Regions from separate parts of the Bradyrhizobium sp. LB14.3 genome, predicted to be linked through region 1. Evidence: predicted binding sites of a transcription regulator. Region 1 holds the regulator's gene; each other region holds the start of a gene.
The links. Region 1 encodes LexA, which represses DNA repair genes until DNA is damaged. Its sites were predicted from a motif close to TGTTCNNNNTGTGTTCNG; they were not measured.

Region 1 (5,124 bases):
GCCACCGGCGACGAGCTGGTGATGCCGGGCACCACGCCCGGTCACGGCCAGATCGTCTATTCCAACGGCTACGCCCTGCACGCTCTCGCTCGCAGCGAGGGCGCCGAGACCATCGACCTCGGTATTGCCACCGACACGCTGGAGGCCACCACCGTCGGCATTCGACGCGCCCGCGAGAGCGGAGCCGACATCCTGATCACGACCGGCGGCGCATCGGTCGGCGACCACGATCTGGTCCAGCAGGCGCTGAGGGACGAAGGCATAACGATGGCGTTCTGGAAGATCGCGATGCGGCCGGGCAAGCCGATGATGCACGGGCGGCTCGGCGCGATGGAGGTGATCGGCCTGCCGGGCAATCCCGTGTCGTCCTACGTCTGCGCTTTCCTGTTCTTGGTGCCGCTGATTCGCGCTCTCTCGGGCCGTTCAGTGATTCACCATCGCCGCGAGCGCGCCGTGCTCGGCCGCGACGTCGGCGCCAACGACCAGCGGGAAGACTATCTGCGCGCGCATCTGGAGGAGCGCGACGACGGCACGCGCGTTGCCCTTCCCGTCAACCATCAGGACTCTTCGCTGCTTGCGAATCTCGCTGCGGCACAGGTACTTCTCGTGCGCGCACCGTTCGCGCCGAAAGCCGAAGCAGGCACACCTTGCGAGGTGTTGCGGCTCCCCGTGTGAGCGCCCCGACAACGCATGTTCCGCGAACTTCGCTCTGTTCACGGTAAATTAAGCAGTTGCGGAACACATATCGAACATATAGTGTCCGTTCATGATTTGTTTCGAGCGTGTAGCAGCTTATTGCTGAATTCAGCGTCTCGGAATCGAACGACATCAACCGGGAGACTTTGGTCGAGATGTTAACGCGCAAACAATACGAGCTTCTGCGGTTCATCAATGAACGTCTGAAGGAAAGCGGCGTGCCGCCCTCCTTCGACGAGATGAAGGATGCGCTCGACCTGCGCTCGAAGTCGGGCATCCATCGCCTGATCACGGCGCTCGAGGAGCGCGGCTTCATCCGACGCCTGCCCAACCGCGCCCGTGCGATCGAGGTCATCAAATTGCCCGAGCTCCAGGCCGCCGCCGGCAGCCGCCGCGGCTTCACGCCGAGCGTCATTGAGGGCAATCTCGGCAAGGTACGTGCGAGCTCCAGCCTGCCCGCGGACGATGGTGAACGTCCGGTCGCGGTGCCGGTGATGGGCCGGATTGCGGCCGGCACACCGATCGAGGCGTTGCAGACCCGTAGCCACACTATCAGCGTACCGCCTGACATGCTTGGCTCGGGCGAGCACTACGCGCTCGAAGTGCGCGGCGATTCCATGGTCGAGGCCGGCATCCTCGACGGCGACATGGCGCTGATCCAGCGCAACGAGAGCGCCGATACCGGCGACATCGTGGTGGCGCTGATCGACGACGAGGAAGCAACCCTCAAGCGCTTCCGCCGCCGCGGCGCATCGATCGCGCTCGAGCCCGCCAACGGCGCCTATGAGGTGCGCATCCTGCCGCCGAACCGGGTAAAAATTCAGGGCAAGCTGATCGGGCTGTACCGAAAGTACTGAGCCCGTACGGCAGTCACGCAATACCAATTGGAGTGGACGGATTGCCCGCTCCGGCTGGATAGTCATCCTGGTTCTGCACAGATTATCCGGCCGCTTCTCCGGCGGCCCATCCTCGACACGCCGCACCAAGCATCCCAGAGGCTTCGCGGCGTTCCGGTTTGAGGAGACGTCATGCGCAAGGGCATCTCCGGCCGCTGACGTGCGCGACCGAAATGCCCAGGAGCAGGCTTTGTTCCTCGCCGATTCGGGAAAGATAATGTGATCGCGGCGTGCGGAAACCAGCCGCAGATTTGCCCATAACCAAGCAGAGGCTTGTGTGTTTCCACTCTGATAGGGGCCTGCGCCTCGATAAGAGACGCCGGTTGCTATCCCAGCATGAGGAGCACCCGATGTGTGACTACAGCCTGCATGCCATCGCGTCGCGCCCCGCCGAAGTCGGCGAGACGGTCGTCACGACAACCTTCCGCGGCACCTCGACGCGTGGTTTTGCGTCCGCAGCCGATCCGACTGTGGCCGTCTGCCTGCTGCCGGGAACGGAGCTCGCCTTCGCCGACAACATCCGCTACGATAATCGCTGGATCTGGACACGCACGATCAATTCCCGTGTCGGCAAGTTCGGCAAGATCGATCCGCACATTCCCGACCGCCATCATGACGCGATCGAATTCCCCGACGGCAAATACGTGCTGGTGACCCAGCTTGTCGAAGGACAGCGCGCGACCGTGCTGCAACTGCCGGTGACGCTGCCGGCCGGCGAGCGCGAGCACAAGCCGCAGATCATGGCCGACAGGCAGCCGACCATCACGCGCCTGCCGATCGGCTGACACGGTCGCCCTCCGGCCACGGGATCGGAGGCCAGGATTGATTTGCAATCGCCGGCCGTGGCCGGCGAGGTGGTGTGGTTTGCGTCCAGCGAATCCGATCGGATGCACCAGCCCACTGCATCTCTCCGCACGATCCAATTAATCGTCGGCTTGCAAATCGATTTCCGCCGGCGTTGCGTCCTTGCTGCGTGGCGGGATCTTTTTCGGCGCAAGACTGCCGTCGAAATCACCTTCGCCTGCGCCGGCCGGCAACCAGGGACGGCTCGTGCCTCTTTCCCTCACCGCCTGAACTGCAAAGCCGTCACCACGCTGCGTCAGCGCCAGCGCGCTCTGGCTCGCGAGCCGCCGTCGATCGACCACCATCGCGGCGCAATCGGGCGGCGCGGGACGTGCCGTCACCACCAGCGCGGCGCGGTTGCAATCGTCCGCCAGCGCGTCGATGCGCAGTGCCAGCGCGACCAGCCGCCCATCGGCGAGCGGCGTCACGCAGCCGGATTCATCGCAAGACACGCCGGCCGCCAGCGAGGTGCTGGCGGCATCGCGCGGATCGGCGTCGGCAGCCAACCACTCCTTGAGCAAAAAGCTATCCTTGCTCGTCTTGATCAGGTGAAGATGTCCGTCCTTGCCCCGCACCGCGACGCTCTGGCCATCCCCGGCAATCAGGATGTCGGGCTGCCGCACCGACAGCCCCCAGAGAATCGCGACCAGCAGCACCAGTACGCCGGACCAGCGCAGCGGCGTGCGCAACAGGCCCAGCACGATGATCCCCAGGCTCGCCGCGATCAGCGGCGCGATGCCGAAAGCCGGGATGCGGCCGATCGCGCCCGGCAATGCCGCGACCCAGCGCGAGACCACGACCATCCAGTCGATGCCGATCCCCATCAGCCACCAGAACACGCTATCGAGCCCGAAGGGAGCCGCAAGCAGCCCGAGCAGCCCCGCCGGCATCACCAGCGCCGAGACCACCGGCATCGCACCGAGATTGGCGAGCACGCCGAACGGGGTGACGCGGTGGAAGTGGAAAGCGGCATAGGGCGTGGTCGCAAGTCCCGCGATCAGCGAAGCCATGAACAGCATCGCGATCTCGCGCCCGCCCCACATCGCAACGCGCGCTGTCGCCGAATGATCGGGCGATGCGAACAGGTTCGGCATGCCGATCTGCACCAGCGCCACCAGCCCGAGCGTCGCGGCGAACGACATCTGAAAACTCGGATGCACCAGCGCCTCCGGCGCGACTGCCAGCACGATCAGGGCGGCCACCGCCAGCGTGCGGAAGGTGATGGCGCGGCGATCGACCATCACCGCGATCAGCACCACTGCAGTCATGAAGAACGATCTTTGCGTTGCGACCTCCGCGCCCGACAGCAGCAGGTAGAACGCAGCGGCGACCAGTGCCGCGGCCGCCGACCATTTCTTGATGGCGAAGCCGGCCGCCAGTCCCGGGATCAGAGCCAGCAGCGCGCGCACCGCGAAAAACACGACACCGGCAACGACTGCCATGTGATAACCGGAGATCGAGAGCACGTGACCGAGGCCGGAGATGAACATCGCGTCGTTGACGGGCGTGGTGATCGCATCGCGCCGGCCGGTGAGCAGCGCAGTCGCGATCGCGCGGCTGTCGCCGTCGAGCGTGGCGCGGATGCGCGCGTCGATCGCATCGCGCAGGCTTTGCATGAAGGCTGCGTAACGCAGCCGCAAGCCGCCAGTCTCAGGCGGCGCCGCCACCGTGATTGCGCCCATTGCAAAACCGGAGGCTCCGATGCCCTGGAAGAACATGTCACGCGAAAAGTCGTAGCTGCCGGGCCGCACCGGCGCGAGCGGCGGCATCAGCCGCGCCTTCAACTGCACGAAGCTGCCGACCTCCGGCGCGGTGCCCTTGCGGACCGACAGGCGAACGCGCTCGAGCCTGACGTCGCTGCGCTGCGCCTCCATCGCGGTAACGCGCAGCACGAAACGGTCGGTGCGCTCGCGGATGTCGCGAGCCTCGACGAAGCCCGACAACGACACCGAGTAGAGCGACTTTGCCAGCACCGGGTGGGCGATGCGCGCCGTCTTCCAGGTCGCGACGGTAAAGCCGGCCGCGACCGCCGCGATCATAATCGCCGGCGCGAACAGCCGGCTCCGCCGCAACAGAGCCGCGCCAAGCATGAGCGCGACGGCGGTCGTGGCAACGACCCACAGCACCGGCTCATGATCGGCGGAGAAATAAAGCGCGATGCCGCAGCCGAAAGCCACGGGCACCCACGGCAACAGCCGCCCGGCGCCAGCCTCGGCGCGTACCCATGCGCGCAGGATCTCGACCAGCGATGTCCAGAGGTCGAGACCCGCAGGCGCAAGGCCGCCCGCGGACGCAACGCGGCCCGCGGGCCAAGTCCCCGCGATCCCCTGCGACCGTACCGGCCGGCCCGGCTCCGCCATTCCCTGCACCTGACGATACGCAACGAAGGCCGAAGCTACCGGAACGTGCAGGTGGGCGGATAGCGGTACGGATCAGGAACGAAAGGGCCGAGCCGCTACTTTTCCTCTTCCATCGTCACGGCGACATCCGCCTTGGCCGACAGCCGGACCTTGTTGCCCTCGACATCGGCGACGAGGCCCTTGTCGATGAAGTGATGGTGACCCCTGTGGCTGCCCTCGCCGCTGTCCTTCTTGGTCAGCTTGATGCGGTTGCCCTCGACACGGTCGACGGTGCCGACATGGACGCCGTCGGCGCCGATAACTTCCATATGCTCTGCGATATTCTGCAT
Region 2 (5,124 bases), on a different contig from region 1:
TCGGAAAATGCAAGCAGATCGGCGAAGGTGAGATGGCACTCGCCCTTCTCGATCCGCGTGATGTCGTCGCCGCGCTTGCCCCGGGTGAGAAGCTGGCACAGCCGGCCATAGGCGGCGCGGTCGCGCGGATAGACCAGAATATCGGGCGTACCGTCGATAAAGACGATGCGCGTGCCGATCAGCAGCTTTGGCTTGTGCAGCACCTTGTCATTGTCGAGCTCCTTGTAGGCGCGCACTACACCGGCCAGCGTGTTGTGATCCGCGATGCCGATCACGGGAATGCCGAGGATGCTGGCCTGGTGCACATAGGCACGCGGGTCCGAGCCGCCGCGCAGGAAGGAGAAATTCGTGGTGATGCCGATCTCGGCATAAGCTGGTGTATTCATGCGAAGAGACCGTGCACATACCAACCGGGAGGAGCGGGCTTGCCGTCGTCATCGAAGCACTCCCCTTCGTAAAGACCGTCGCGAAAGATCCAGAAGCGCAGGCCCTCGGCATCCTCGATACGGAAATAGTCCCGCGTCAGTTGCTTGCCGTCCTGCCGCCACCATTCCATGGCGATGCGTTCGGGCCCTTCGACCCGCACCACCGCATGCTGCGCGCGGCGCCAGGTGAATTGATGCGGCGGGCCGTCGGGCACGGTCGCGAACGGAACCGCGACCGGCTCGGGCTTGTCGAACAGCCGCAAGGGACGCAGCGGCGGCTCACTCTCGGTGCGCGCTGGCCATTCGGCCTGCATGGCCATGGCGAGATGATGCTGCGCGGGTGCGGCCAGCACCGCACATTCGGGGATATGGGTGTCCTGCGGCAGGTGCACGACGACGCGCTTTCCGCCGATGCGCGCGGCGATGCGGTCGATCAGCGCGGCGAGCTCGTCATTGTCGTGGACATGGGCGTCGAGATCGCGCTGCTCCTGCACCACGATCTCGGTGCGGCTCGCCGACAGCCGCACCATGTCAAAGCCGAAGCCGGGATCCAGCGGATCGGCGAGCGCATCGAGGCGCTCGCGGAACAACCGGTCGACGACGGCGCTTCGCGTCACGGGACGTCCGGTCTCGACCATGATCGCGCGCACCGCGCCGTCGGTGCGGAAGAAGGTTGCTTCCAGGCGGCGCGCGCCCTTGCCTTGCTTCTCCATCGCCGCGATCAGCGTGTCGGCGAGCCGCGACAGCGTCATCGCGATCATGGTGTCGGTGGCGATCGGCTCGGCAAAGCGTTTTTCCACGATGTAATCGGGCGGCGGCTTTCGCGGGCTGATCGGCGCATCGCCCTGCCCCAGCGCATGCGCGAGCAGCGTGGAGAACCGCGCACCGAACCGCGCCGTGATTTCATGTGGTTCGCGGGAAGCGACATCGCCGATCGTCTTCAGGCCGGCGCGGCGCAAGCCCGTGGTGATGGCCTCGCCCGCACCAAGCGCGGACACCGGAAACCGGCTGATCGCCGCCGCCTCCCCGCCATCGGCGACGATGGTGCCCGTGACCTGGCGCGTCAGCGTGCGTGCGCAAACCGAGGTGCCGGCGATCGCCGCGCTGACGGCAAAGCCCTGGCGATCGAGGGCACGGACGAGGGTCTGCAACAACGCAGTCTCACCGCCGAACAGATGCGCACAGCCGGTGATGTCCAGAAACAGCCCGTGCGGCGGATCGAGCGCCACCAGCGGCGTGAAACGATCGCACCAGTCGGCGATGTCGCTGAGCGTCTTCGCATCGGTCACGACATCGGCGTCGAACACCTTTAAATCCGGACACATCGCCCGGGCATTGGCCAAGGGCTGGCCGATATACAGACCGAGGCGCTCGGCGGCCTCGTCCAGCGCATGGATCACCAGCGCGCTGTTGTCCTTGGCAACGACGATGCTGGGCTCGTTATTCTTATGCAGTCCGGCGTTGCCAAAGAACCGCTGGATCCGGTCGATGGGCAGGCGCGGCAGCCACAGGCTGAGGATACGCCGGCGGTTCAGAGAACTGGCACTCATCACATTTCCATTCCATGATCCACCGGCCGCACGGGCCATGACGATTGCGCAGGAGCTCGGCATCGAAGCGCGGCGCGCCCCAGGCACTCCACACCGACCCCGGCGGCGAATGCGCCGCGCGCAGCATCCATCGTGTCTCCGCGGTCGATGGCAAAGGTTGCGCGGCCATCCGCAGCAACAGGCCAGTTACGCCTGAAGATTGCGCGGCCAGCGTCAGCTTGCGGCTCGCCACGAGATCGAACTGCCTGGTTTCGCCCCAGAGCTCGAGCACGACCGCACCCAGCGCATCGCAGGCGAGCCCATCGGCCGAGGTGCGCAGCGCGCTCTCCACATCGGCGGCGCGCACCATCACCATGCGGCGCGGATCGAGACCGATCTCGGCGAGCCCGCTCATCGACAGCGCGCCGGTTTCAATGTCTGAAAAATCCTGCCGCACCCATAGCAGCGGTTTGCGCGCCGTCACGCGCCCCGCAAGTCCCGTGACAAAGCCCGTCGCGGCCGCGCCCTGACGTCCTTCGCAAAACACCTCGTGGATCGCCGCGCGCGCGAGCCCGCCCTTCAACGCGCCGTCGGCCGCGCCGTGACCAAGCGCGACGCGATCGCGCTGATGCACGACCTCCGCCGTCTCGATGCGCTCGATCTGGCCGCGCAAGGTCGCAAGCGCGCTTGTTCGTGCGGTGGCGCATGATCCGCCAAAGTGTGAGCGGTTTGGCGACAAGATCATGCGCCCTCTTAAAAAGAAGAGCGCGATCGGACGCAAAACCGGCGACCACTTTTGCTGATCGCGCTCTGCATGCTCGCCGCTCCTTCAGGGATGATTGCCGGTGCTCTCAAAAGAGAACCAACGGCTGGCTCAATTGTTCATGGTATGTTCTAATATAAAGCTAACGGCGCCCCAGGAGTCAATCGAATTGGGACTCTTCGGGATTCATGAGCAGAATCAAAGGGATTCACACATGGACGTGCAACGCAAACTGGAGATTCTGGCAGACGCCGCCAAGTACGACGCGTCCTGCGCCTCCAGCGGCACCGAAAGGCGGGATTCCAGCGACGGCAAGGGCATGGGCTCGACCGCGCCCGGCATGGGCATCTGCCATTCCTACGCCCCGGACGGCCGCTGCATCTCGCTGCTCAAGGTGCTGCTGACCAACGCTTGCAATTACGATTGCCTCTATTGCGTCAACCGCGCCTCCTCCAACGTGCCGCGCGCCCGCTTCACCGTCGACCAGGTGGTCAAGCTGACGCTCGACTTCTACCGGCGCAATTACATCGAGGGGCTGTTTCTCTCCTCCGGCATCATCCGCAGCCCCGACTACACCATGGAGCAAGTGGTGAGCGTCGCGCGAAAACTGCGCGAGCAGCATCACTTCCGCGGCTACATCCATCTCAAAACAATCCCGGAGGCCGACGATGCATTGATTGCCGAGGCCGGCAAATATGCCGATCGTCTTTCCATCAACATCGAGATGCCGGAAGAGGCGAGCCTGCAGCAATTCGCGCCCGAGAAAGACGTGCGCGCGATCCGCCGCACCATGGGCCGGCTGCGGCTGAAGCTGGACGAGGCCGAGGAAAACCGTAGCGCGAAAACGAAAGCCAGGCCGCAGCGCTTCGCGCCGGCAGGCCAAAGCACGCAGATGATCGTCGGCGCCGACGCGGCCTCCGACCACACAATTCTCCACACCAGCGCCAATCTCTACGGCTCATACAGGCTGAGGCGCATCTACTATTCCGCGTTCAGCCCGATCCCCGACGCCAGCCGCGCGCTGCCTCTGCGCGCGCCGCCCTTGCTGCGCGAGCACCGACTCTACCAGGCCGACTGGCTGATGCGGTTCTACGGCTTCGATGTCGGCGAGATCGTCGACGACAGCGCGATGCTGCCGCTCGACATCGATCCAAAACTCGCCTGGGCGCTGCGCCACCGCGACCGCTTCCCGCTCGACGTCAACCGCGCCAGCCGCGAGGAATTGTTGCGCGTGCCGGGCTTCGGCACCAAGACGGTCGAGCGCATCATCGCGACGCGGCGCACGACCACCATCCGCGTCTCCGATCTCGCACGGCTGCATGTGCCCCGCAACAAGGCGCTGCCGTTCATCGTCCTCAGCGATCACCGGCCCACGCCGCATCGCCTCGACGAGGCACGGCTGATCGAACGGTTCAAGCCGAAGGCAACGCAACTGGGGTTTGGCTTCTGATGCAGTACATCACCCTCGACACCGAAACCGATTTCGACGGCTGGCGCAAAGCCGCGCGTGCGCTCGTGCTTCATCAGGTGAAGCCGGCCGATATCACCTGGGCCGTGCAGGGCGGCGAAGCGGAGCTGTTCGCGCCGCCCTCGCCGTCTCGGCTGCCGGAGGCCGGCAATGGCACCTTCAACGTGTCAGCAAAATTCGTAGAACTCGCCAAGGCCGCGATCCTGCATCGCGACGGCGAGCGTTTTTCGATCCTCTATCGCCTGCTGTTTCGGCTGAAGGGCAATCACGACCTCATCGAGGTCGCGACCGATGCAGATGTCGCGCAAGTCACGGCCATGGCAAAGGCGGTCTATCGCGACGAGCACAAGATGCACGCCTTCGTGCGCTTTCGTGAGATCGGCCGGGAACGCGAAGCACACTACGTCGCCTGGTTCGAGCCGGAGCATCATATCGTCGAGCTCGCCGCGCCGTTCTTCGCCAAACGTTTTGCCGACATGCCATGGTCGATCCTGACGCCGGATCTCTGCGCACATTGGGACGGCCACGCGCTCTCGTTCACGTCTGGCGTCAGCAAGCGCGAGGCGCCGGGCGAAGATCGGCTGGAGGAAACCTGGCGGCGTTACTACGCCAGCATCTTCAATCCGGCCCGCCTCAAGGTGAAGGCGATGCAGGCCGAGATGCCGAAGAAATACTGGAGGAACCTGCCCGAGGCTTCGATCATTAAGCCTCTGATCGAGGACGCCGAACGCATGACCGGCGCCATGATCGCCAATGCCGCAACCGATCCACACAAGCCTCAGAAGCGACCGGAGGCTCCGATGAAACGTAAGTCCGCCACCGACGATCTCGAAGCGCTCCGCGAGGAGGCTGCGCATTGCCGCGCCTGCCCGCTCTACAAGGACGCGACGCAGACCGTATTCGGCGAAGGCCCGAAGTCCGCCAATATCATGCTGGTCG
Region 3 (5,124 bases), on a different contig from region 1:
TCCACGGTAACGGTGGCGGCGATCATGCGCAGGATGCGCGCCGGCAGCGGCGCACTCTGACGCGCATAATTCGACAGGCGCTTTTTGACGTTCTTGGCCTTGCCGACATAGAGCACGTCGGCATTCGCACTAAGCATGCGGTAGACGCCGGGCGAGGTGGGGGCGAGGCGAACCGCGCGCTCGATCGCCTCATGGCCGGTCGCCAGCGGCTCTTCGCCGACCGTGCCGCTCTCTTCCGGGATATCCGGCAGCCGTGCATCGTCCTCGTCGTCACCGCTTGCGGTCGCGGGATCGAGGTCCGGGGGCGCCGTTTCCGTTTCCTGGGGCGGGACGTCCGGCACGTTGCCGTGCACGGGTTTACGCGCGTGCATGTCGTCCGGATCGTCGGTGGAATCGTGAACCATGGAGCGAATTTAGGCGCTTGGGGTGCTGATTTGAAGTTCCGGCCGTGCGGCACGCACAGAATGGCGGCGCAGTTCCCGGTAACGCTTGCTTAAGCCTGTTAACAGCGCGGTAACCCGACTTAACAGGCCTTTAACTTAAAACTCTCGATAAATCTTACACGAAAAGGTCTTGGTTCCGTAACCATGCGGTTTTGCCTCGCGCGGCGGCGCAGGCATCGCACCCGGTGACGGCAGTTGCGTTGGAGTGTGTGATGAAGAGGCTCGTTGTGGGCGCAGCTGCGTTGGTTGCAGCCGGCTGGACGGCTTCGGCAAAGGCGGCCGATCTCAATTACGGGCAGCGTGCGCCCTACACGGTCAATCAGCCGCTCAACGGCTATAGCTGGGCGGGCCCGTATCTCGGCGGCAATCTCGGCTACGAATGGGGCTCGGTGAACAACAATCCCGCAAAGCCCTCCGGCTTCGTCGGCGGTGTTCAGGCCGGCTACAATTTCCAGAACGGCCCGTGGGTGTTCGGCGTCGAGGGCGACATCCAGGCCACGGGTGCCGACGACACCTTCGCGCCGTGGAAGTTCTCCAATCCGTGGTTCGGCACCCTGCGCGGCCGCGCCGGCTATGCCTTCAGCAACGTGCTGGTCTACGGCACCGCGGGCCTCGCCTTCGGCGAGCTGCGCGCGCAGACGTTCGGCTGGACGGAGTCGCACACCAGCGCCGGCTGGACCATCGGTGCCGGCGCGGAAGTTGGGTTCGCGCCGAACTGGAGCGCCAAGCTCGAATATCTCTACATTGATCTGTCGACGAGTCAGTTCGCGATTACAGGCGTGTCAAACGGCTATAGCGCCAGCGTTGTGCGCGCAGGCGTGAACTATCACTTCTGATACCCAAAGAAGAAAATACCGGACTACAGCCTCCCGGCCGCTCGCGGCCGGGATTTTTTTGGGGCCGGTGTTTTCGCGTGGGACTCGCTAGGAAAGGATGACTAAATCGACCGCCTTCGGCCCCTTCCCCTTCTTGTCCGGTTCGACTTCGAAAGTAATACGCTGTCCTTCGGCAAGGTCCTTTAATCCGGCCCGCTCCACGGCAGTAATGTGCACGAAGACGTCGCGGCCGCCGTCGTCCGGTTTGATGAATCCGTAGCCGCGCTCGCCGTTGAAAAACTTGACCGTTCCCGTCATGGCCATCGGGAAACTCCCCCTCATTGCTCCTCCGTCGCGACGCAGACGCACGTCACGACATGACCGGGCCTTACGAAGCCCGGGAGCTGGCCATCCTTGGGCAGACCATTCGGTCCGACTGGATCTTTCTTAGGCCTTCACTCCGCCGCAACCATTCGCGGAAGCGGAACGTAAAGCCAGTCACGGAAACAGCATAATACGGTTCTTTGCAGATTGACTACGGCTCTTGCATATTTTTCCCAAGAATGCCGGAGTGTTAGGGCCTCGGCACCTCTAATCGGAATCTGGCAGCGCCACCCTGGCCGAGCGGCATTTCCAGCTCGGGCAGGATCGTCTTGAGCTCGCCCTGCAGCGTGTAAGGCGGATTGACGATCAAGAGCCCGGTGGAGGTGAGAGTTGCGCCGTCGGCTTGCGGCGACACACTGAATTCGAGGCGCAGGCAATTTCCCGGCGGCTTTGCTGCGGCTGCGAGGCGCGCCACTGATTGCACCAGCGCGTCGGTGGCGCGCCGGCTCTTGGCGGGATACCAGATTACATAGATACCGGTCGGCCATTTCGCGAAAGCGGCCGAGAAGGCCTCGCCCAGCTTGTCGAACTCGTCCTTTGCCTCGAACGGGGGGTCGATCAGCACGAGCCCGCGCCGTTCCTTCGGCGGCACGAAAGCCGGCAGCGCCATCCAGCCGTCGAGATCGACCACGCGGGCCTGCTCGTCGTGGCGCAGCACGCCGATCAGCGCTTTCCGCGCCTTCGGCTCGAGTTCGCAGGCGACGAGGCGGTCCTGCGGCCGCATCAGGGCGCGCGCGATCAGCGGCGAGCCCGGATAAGCCTTGAGCTCGCCCTTCGGATTGTAGGCGCGGACGATATCGAGATAGGGCTTGGTCAGCGCGATGGTGTCGTTCGAGAAACGCGCCTGCATCAGCCGGGCGATGCCCGTCAGCCACTCGCCGCCGCGGCGGGCCTCGTCGCTCTCGAGATCGTAGAGGCCGGCGCCTGCATGGGTGTCGATGACGCGGAAGGCGCCCGGCTTGTCCTGGAGATAGGTGACGATGCGCGCCAGCACGATGTGCTTGATGACGTCAGCGAAGCTTCCGGCGTGAAAGGCGTGGCGGTAATTCATGCAAGAGCACTACGCCACGTGACGGCTTGAGCAAAGAGGCACGACGCCTGGGCTACCCACCCCTGATCGGCGGCATCGTCACCTGGTCGCGGCGGCAGGCGCGGCGGTCGATCTCCTCGCAGGCGCGGAATTGCAGATCCTTGCTGAGGCAGATGCGGACTTCGGACAGCCGCGTCCGGTTGCACGTGATCGAGACGGCGGCGTTGCCGAGGCCCGGATTGGCCTTGATGAAGGCCTCCTCCACCTCCGCCGGCGCCACGGTCTTGGCCTGCGATAGATCGAGATATTCGGCCGGAATCTTGATCGCGGCGCGCGCCTTTCGGATCGTTTCGAAATAGCTGCGGTCGGCGAGCCCCGAGCAGGTGCCGTGCTTGTCCCACTCGTTGAAAATCAGCCCCGGCGCCGGCATCAGATCGAGCATCGAGGAGACGATGCTGCGATTCAGCCGCGGCGACGGCCGCTGGCAATATTCCGGAAAACCGTTCTCATATTGCGGCCACAGACCATGCACCACGAAAGAATAGGGCCGTCCGCTGCACTGGATCTGCGAGCGGCCGCCGCGCTCCGCCGCTTCCTCGCAGAAGGAGGGCGACCACGACAGCGACAGCACATAAAAATCGAATTCGCCGGGCGCGTTCTGCCGCTTGTCCTCGGCCTTCGCGCCGCCGGCTAGCGCAGCCAGTCCGGCCGCAAGCGTCAGCGAGATCATCAGGCGGGAGAACGAATGCAATCTGGAATGAAACATGGCGGCGCCCCTCAACTAGACTGTGCAACAAGCCTAGCAGGCGGCAGGAACATTTCAAGAACAAAATTCAGATGGCCGTTCAGCCGACCGAATCAGAGCTTCTTGGACTGAGGCTGGGCTGCTTAAGGCTTGGCGGCGCGGCAGGACGGGTTGTAGGCCCAGTTGCGGTCGAGCCCGACCACGCACCATTCGACGCCCTGGCCGAAGCTGGCGAAGCCGCCATCCTCGATGATCGAGAAGTGCACCTTGCGCATCTTGCCGTCCGTGAGCATGGCCTCGCCGCTGCAAAAGCGGCGCGGAATGTTATCGGGTGCCCAGGGCCGGAACGCGGTCTCGCGAACCGCGGCGAAGCCGGTGATCTTCAACGAGGAATTCCAGAACGAGCTTTCCTTCTCCAAGAACTGGGAAGCGATCGTCGGCAGCGCCCTGTCGCATTCGGAGACGTTGCCGTCATAGCGCGGCCCGCTCAGCCAGAAATTCAGCTCCAGCGGATTGGCGGCCCTGGCCTCACCGAGCGACAGCGCCCCGAACAGGAGGCCGAGCACGGCGGCAAAGCGGAGCGATTTCAGGGAGGTCGAGGCGCGCATGGGCAATCCAGACAGCATGATCTGCGAGGGACGGACGGTGCCGTGAAGGCCGCGCGGGGTCAAGTGCAGCGCGGCAACACTCGCCGACGAGTTGACCACAAGGTCGCAGCAACCGGCCTTCCGTTCTTTCCACCGCCGCCCCGGCACCGTAAACTGCCGCCAACCAATCGGAGTGACGGGAATGCGAATCATTGCGGCCGCGGGCCTACTTGCCTTGGGTATGATGGCGAGCCAGTCGGCGCGCGCCGATATCCTTCCGGTGCCTCCGTTCAAGGGCAACGACACCGGCGGCATCATCGCCTATTCGATGGCAACCCAGGTCGATGCGCGGCAGGTCGCGGTCGATCATTGCGCGCGCTACGGAAAGGTCGCGAAATTCCTGGGGGTGCAGGCCTATGAGGGCGGCTACATCTCGTTCTCATGCCGCTGGGTGCCCTATGGCGCTGCCGACAAGCCGATCCGCACGCTCTACTGAGGCGTTTTCGTAACGCCAGCAATCTCTCAGCCGGGAGCTTCTCACATGACGCGCAAACTCGCTTTGCTCGGCTCGGCCCTTTGCCTCGTCTTGTCGGCCGGCGTCGCCAGCGCCGACGATCTGCCGATGCGCAAAGCCGGTCTCTGGGAATTGAAGATGCTCAGGACCGGTACGTCCGTGCCCGAAATGACCATGCAGCACTGCACCGACGAGACCGTCGACAAGGAGATGAACAACAACGTCTCCCCGATGGCCAAGCAGATCTGCGCCAAGCAGGACATCAAGAAGACCGCGACCGGCTATGTCAGCGATTCCGAGTGCAGTGTCGCGGGCATCAGCACGACCTCGCATGCCGAGATCACGGGCGATTTCAATTCGGCCTACACGGTGAAGACCTCGTCGCACGCACGAGGTGGCGCCGCCGGCGCCGCGGGGCGCGATTCCACGATGACACTCGAAGCCAAGTGGCTCGGAGCCTGCAAGCCCGAGCAGAAGCCCGGCGACATCGTGATGCCGGGCGGCTTCAAGATGAACGTGCGTGACATCGACAAGCTGAAGGCGTTGCTGCCGAAATAGGGCTATTGCGGCTACATCCGTTACACCGGTATCCGCACGCTCGCCCTT
Region 4 (5,124 bases), on a different contig from region 1:
GCGAGCGCGCGACGACCGCACGCGAGTTCGATCCGGCCGAGATCCGGCACGGTCGCCGCAGCGACGGGGCTGCTCCGGTGGCGAGCGCCATCCTGCCACTGGCAGTCGTCGTGGCCGTCAATCTCGTGATGTCACTCCTGGTGTTGCCGCGGCTCGATGTGTCGTATCTGAGCGAGCAGCGCTTCGGCGGAATATCGTTGGCCGCGGTCGCCGGCGTATGGTCGGTCAGTGTCGCACTTGGCGCGGCCATCGTCGCGACCATCGTGCTGAACTGGACCCGGCTTCCCTCGTTGCGGCAGACCATGGACGCCGGCGCCAATGCATCGGTCCTGCCCGCACTCAGCGTTGCAAGCCTCGTCGGATTCGGCGCGGTCATCGCGGCGCTGCCGGCTTTCGAAACGGTGCGCGACTGGGTGCTTGCGATCGAAGGCGGTCCGCTGGTCTCGCTCGCGGTCGCGACCAATATTCTCGCTGCGCTGACCGGCTCGGCGTCGGGCGGCCTGACCATCGCGCTCGACGCTCTTGGCCCGACCTATGTCGACCTTGCCGCGCGCACCGGCGTCGACCTCTCGCTGATGCACCGCGTCGCGGTGATCGGCTCGGGGACGCTGGACATCCTGCCGCACAATGGTGCCGTGGTAAGCCTGCTCGCGATCTGTGGCCTGACCCATCGCGACAGCTATTTCGACATCGTGATGGTCGGCATCGTGACGTCGCTGCTGGCCCTGGTGGCCGTGATCGTTTTGGGCGGCGCGTTGGGATCGTTCTGAACGGAATTCTGGCATGAGCGATTGACGGAGGAGCGAAGGTTGCATTCAATGCGGCCAACTGTCGAACGCAACAGGCCGGGGTGAAAACGATGACGCGAGCGAGTGCGAAGCTGTGTGCATTGCTTGTAGGTACGGCAGCTGCGCTGGGCGCAAGCAGCGCGTCGGCAGTGACCATGGCCGAGGATGCAGACACGGTCTGCAAGGGCCTCGTCGGCGGGACCGATGCCGTGAAGATCGATTCCGCAACGTTGCAGGCGCCGTCGCAACTGGCCGTGGCCGAACGCGGCCCGACGCCGTCGGGGCGCGTCACGCCCGCCAATCCCGGCTTCTGCAAAGTGCTCGGCCATATCGATCCCACCGATCCCAAGGCGCCGCCGATCAAGTTTCAGGTCAATCTTCCCGTCGAATGGAACGGCCGCTCGCTGCAATATGGCGGCGGCGGCTTCAACGGCGTGCTGATCACCGGTTTGACGTTGCCGCCGGCCTACCCCTTCGACAAGCCGTCGCCGCTGGCGCGCGGCTTCGTCACCTACGGCACCGATTCCGGACATGAGTCCAAGCCGGGCGAGCCGCCGCAGCTTTTTGCGCTCAACGACGAAGCCTTCGAGAATTTTGCGCACCGCGCTTACAAGAAGGTGCGGGACGTGGCCGTGGCGCTGATGGAGCGCGCCTACGGCAAAAGGCCTGAGAAGATATACTTTATGGGTTCGTCCGAAGGCGGCCGCGAAGGCCTGACGATGGCGCAGCGCTATCCCGACGACTTCGACGGCATTTTTGCCCGCGTGCCCGTCATCAATTGGGTCGGGCTGCAGCATGCCGGCACCCGTTCGGGTCTCGCGACCATGGGCGACGGCTGGATCAATCCGAAGCAGGTGAAGCTCGTGGGCGACGCCGTGCGGGCCGCTTGCGACAAGGCCGACGGCTCCGATGACGCGCTGGTGCAGGACCCCGTCGCCTGCAAGGCGGCGTTCAAGGTCGAGACCCTGCGCTGCACCAGCGGCAAGACGGGCGACCAGTGCCTCACCGACGCGCAGATCAAGGCGGTCGACACGCTGCATACGACCTACAAATTCCCGTTCGCGCTGGCCAACGGCCTCGACGATTATCCGGGCTGGGGCGTGTCGGGTGAGGACACGCCCGCGGTTGGCCCGACTGGCGGCTGGGTCGCGTGGTGGCTCGGCACGGCACCGCCCGCGCAACCGCCTGCGGCCAATAACGGCATCGCCTGGATCTACGGCGCCGGCGGGATTCAATATGTGTTCGCGCGCGATCCCAAGCTCGACGTGACGACGTATAAGCCCGAACAGCACAAGGCGCGGTTGCTCGAGGTCTCCAGCCTGATGGATTCCACCGATCCCGATCTCAGCCGCTTTCGCAGCCGCGGCGGCCGGCTGATCATGCTCGAGCACATGGCCGACTATGCGCAGAGCCCCTATGCCGGCATCCGTTATTTCGAGAGCGTCGAACGCAAGCTCGGCAAGGCCGAGACGGCCGAATTCGCGCGGCTCTACACCGCGCCCGGGGTCGACCATGTCGGCTCCGGCGCGCCGGCCAATGTCGACATGCTGAGCGCGCTGGTCGACTGGGTCGAGAAGGACAAGGCGCCCGGCGACCTCGAAGTCGCCGAGCAGAAGGTCGAAGCACCATCGTTTGCGACGCTTCGCGCGCTGCCGCTGTGCCGCTGGCCGGCCTGGCCGCACTACAAGAGCGGCTCGGTGACGGAGGCGGCAAGCTTCACCTGCGCGCCGTGAGGTCCGGGGACGCCGACCGCGGTTGCGGCGGTCTCATCCCGCCGCCATCGCCTGTGCGCCTCCCAGCAACTGTGCATTCAGCCGCCCGCCGGAAAACAACATGTCGTCCAGAGCCTCGTCGATATCGGCGGAAATGACGGAGTTACCGCCATCGCGCGCGAGGCTCGCCTGCGCCAGCCGTCGCATCAACTCCTTGATAAAAGCGCAACTTGTACCCGCGCTGCGCCGGGCCGCCTCGGCGACAACCGCGTCGTCGAGCGGCAGTCCTCTGCCATAGAGACGGACCAGCTTGCCGCGGCCGGTCTCATCGGGGAGCGGCACTTCGATGGCCTGATCGATGCGGCCGGGACGACCGGCGAGAGCGCTCTCAAGCTGCTGGGGACGGTTGGTGATCAGCACGAACAGGATGTCGGCGTCCTGCTTCAAACCGTCCATTTCGTTGAGGAGCCGATTGAGCAGCGGTTCCTCGCAGCCGCTCATGCTCTCGCGTTGCCGTGCGATCAGGTCGACGTCTTCGATAACCACCATGGCGGGCTGCAAGAGGCGGGCAAGATTCATATAGGCGCCGAGCAGGCCGATCTGCTCGGCCGTGATGATTAGCGTCGTATGTCCGGGCAGATGGGTCGCAAGATAGCGAATGGTGTGTGTTTTGCCGGTGCCGGGCGGTCCGTAGAGCAAAATGCCCTTGCGGGTCGATTGCCCGAGGTGGCGCAGCATGTCTCGCGTCCCTACGAAGTTCAATACGTTGCGATCGAGTAGTCGCAACGTCTGCTCGGGCAGGATCACCTCGTCACGCCCGACCGAGGGAAGTCTGTGCACTGTGATTCCGCGAGAACGGCCGCGATAGTCGGAATCGACATCGAGCGATAAAATTTTGCCACGATAGGTGCGCGCGGCCTGCACTGCGTCCTCCAGTGCGGTGAAGCATTGTTGGACAAGTGCTGCTCCCGCGACCCCGGCCGGCACCATGATTTCGATCCGCACGCCGGTCTCGCGGCCATATTCCCGATGAACGGTCAGCAGCATCGCGTAGCGAAGGCCGGATGCAGAGCAAAGCCAGAGACCATTGTCGAGGCACTTGGCCGGTGTCTGCTCGCCAATGTCCACGTCGTTGTACTGAAGTGGTGCAATCGCCACCGCGAAACTATCGTTCTGCATCAGTCGGGCCATGGATACCGTTTCGTGACGATTCTCGGCGATGCCTAGCAACCGGATCGGCGAGGCGAATAGGCGGTCGATGGCAGTCTGGACGTCTGCTCGCATGTGGCCGGGAAACTGGCGGACCGTGGTTACGAGCTGGCTACGCGAGATGTCGGAGAAATGCCAATTCAAGACACCGAACGCATAGTTGAACTCTTCCTCGGGTAGTTCTTGGGATTCGGCTACTGCAGCGAGCACGCACTCGGCGCACAGCCAGACTGTGCGGTTCGTCAAATGAACTTCCGATTTTGCGGTAGGCTGGTCGCAAAGCCCGCAGCACGGCTTCGCCGTTTCGCTCGTAATCAGGAGAGGATGGCCGGCGAAGGCGATGCGCCGACGGGCAGACTCCAGTAGTGCGTCCGCAACGGATGGTGGGTAAGGACCACAGACAGCGGTCGCGTGCTTCTCGATGCTGGCCATGACGGAGGCTGCCTCGTCCTCCGACTTGCCAAAGATACGGCGCAACAGGTCGACGAAAAACTCGCGCGGAACGTCTCCGTCGTTATGCAGGACGAGTTGAATCGGCACAATCTCGTTCATTAAATGCCTCTTACACAACTTAAAATAGATAAGAACGAAAAGGGAACATAAAAAGAAGCGGCCGTCAAGCCTGATAGCTGCGACAAATTTCGAGTGATGGGCGAGGTCCTAATGCGCTGGCCCGCCAGCCGCCTTCACGCGCCGCGTCAGCAGCACCGCAATCGCGGCGAGCACCAGCACCACGCCGATCACGGCAAACGTGTCGGAATAACCCATCACCAGCGCCTGGCGCTTCACGGTCTTGCCGAGTGCGATAATGGCCTGCTCGCGCGCGGCGTTCGGATCGGGGACGCCGTGCGCCATGAAATACTCGGTCATCTGCGCGATCCGGGTGCGGACTTCCTCGCGGCCGAGCGAGACCGACTGGCCGATGATGTTGGAGTGGAATTGCTCGCGTTTGGTGATGATGGTGGCGAGCGTCGCCGTGCCGATCGCGCCGCCCAGGTTGCGGAACATGTTACTGATGCCGGAGGCCGCTGCCGCGTCCTGCGGTGCGATGCCGCCGGTCAAGACCGAGGTCAGCGGCGTCAGCACCATGGCTTGTCCCACGGCGCGCACGATGTTCGGGATCCAGAGCTGGTCGCCGGCATAGTCCGGGGACATCGCCGTGTTCATGAAGCAGCTGTAGGCGAAGATCAGAAGCCCGGTGATCGCGATATAACGCGTGTCGAAGCGCCGCATCAGTTTCGGGATCAGCGGGATCAGCACGAGTTGGGGCAGGCCGGTCCATGCCAGCACATTGCCGATCTGCTCGGCATTGTAGCCCTGCGCCTGGCCGAGATAGGCGGGCAGCATGTAGACCGAGCCGAACAACGCGAAGCCAACCATGGTCATGGCAACGGTACCGAAGCCAAAATTGCGTT

Region 2: ABIB00_RS32710 (putative DNA modification/repair radical SAM protein) is a predicted target of LexA. The motif match lies at 2,834-2,851, and genes of this name have one in related genera.
Region 3: ABIB00_RS31610 (ribonuclease T2 family protein) is a predicted target of LexA. The motif match lies at 3,484-3,501, and genes of this name have one in related genera.
Region 4: ABIB00_RS10990 (ATP-dependent Clp protease adaptor ClpS) is a predicted target of LexA. The motif match lies at 4,292-4,309, and genes of this name have one in related genera.

Annotation. Positions count from the first base shown of each region.
Region 1 is NZ_JBEPQT010000018.1:132,331-137,454, forward strand. Features, by position in the region: gene ABIB00_RS27620 (molybdopterin molybdotransferase MoeA) at 1-675, shown strand, start outside; gene lexA (transcriptional repressor LexA) at 852-1,553, shown strand; gene ABIB00_RS27630 (hypothetical protein) at 1,943-2,377, shown strand; gene ABIB00_RS27635 (ComEC/Rec2 family competence protein) at 2,516-4,795, opposite strand; gene ABIB00_RS27640 (DUF2171 domain-containing protein) at 4,891-5,124, opposite strand.
Region 2 is NZ_JBEPQT010000029.1:4,102-9,225, forward strand. Features, by position in the region: gene ABIB00_RS32695 (error-prone DNA polymerase) at 1-386, opposite strand, end outside; gene ABIB00_RS32700 (Y-family DNA polymerase) at 383-1,975, opposite strand; gene ABIB00_RS32705 (ImuA family protein) at 1,872-2,699, opposite strand; gene ABIB00_RS32710 (putative DNA modification/repair radical SAM protein) at 2,932-4,167, shown strand; gene ABIB00_RS32715 (UdgX family uracil-DNA binding protein) at 4,167-5,124, shown strand, end outside.
Region 3 is NZ_JBEPQT010000026.1:34,136-39,259, reverse strand. Features, by position in the region: gene uvrC (excinuclease ABC subunit UvrC) at 1-404, opposite strand, end outside; gene ABIB00_RS31625 (outer membrane protein) at 656-1,279, shown strand; gene ABIB00_RS31620 (cold-shock protein) at 1,367-1,582, opposite strand; gene ABIB00_RS31615 (23S rRNA (adenine(2030)-N(6))-methyltransferase RlmJ) at 1,833-2,693, opposite strand; gene ABIB00_RS31610 (ribonuclease T2 family protein) at 2,746-3,438, opposite strand; gene ABIB00_RS31605 (hypothetical protein) at 3,561-4,025, opposite strand; gene ABIB00_RS31600 (hypothetical protein) at 4,207-4,500, shown strand; gene ABIB00_RS31595 (DUF3617 domain-containing protein) at 4,546-5,076, shown strand; gene ABIB00_RS31590 (ATP-binding protein) at 5,097-5,124, opposite strand, start outside.
Region 4 is NZ_JBEPQT010000004.1:180,635-185,758, forward strand. Features, by position in the region: gene ABIB00_RS10980 (GntP family permease) at 1-770, shown strand, start outside; gene ABIB00_RS10985 (tannase/feruloyl esterase family alpha/beta hydrolase) at 860-2,521, shown strand; gene ABIB00_RS10990 (ATP-dependent Clp protease adaptor ClpS) at 2,555-4,261, opposite strand; gene ABIB00_RS10995 (DHA2 family efflux MFS transporter permease subunit) at 4,370-5,124, opposite strand, start outside.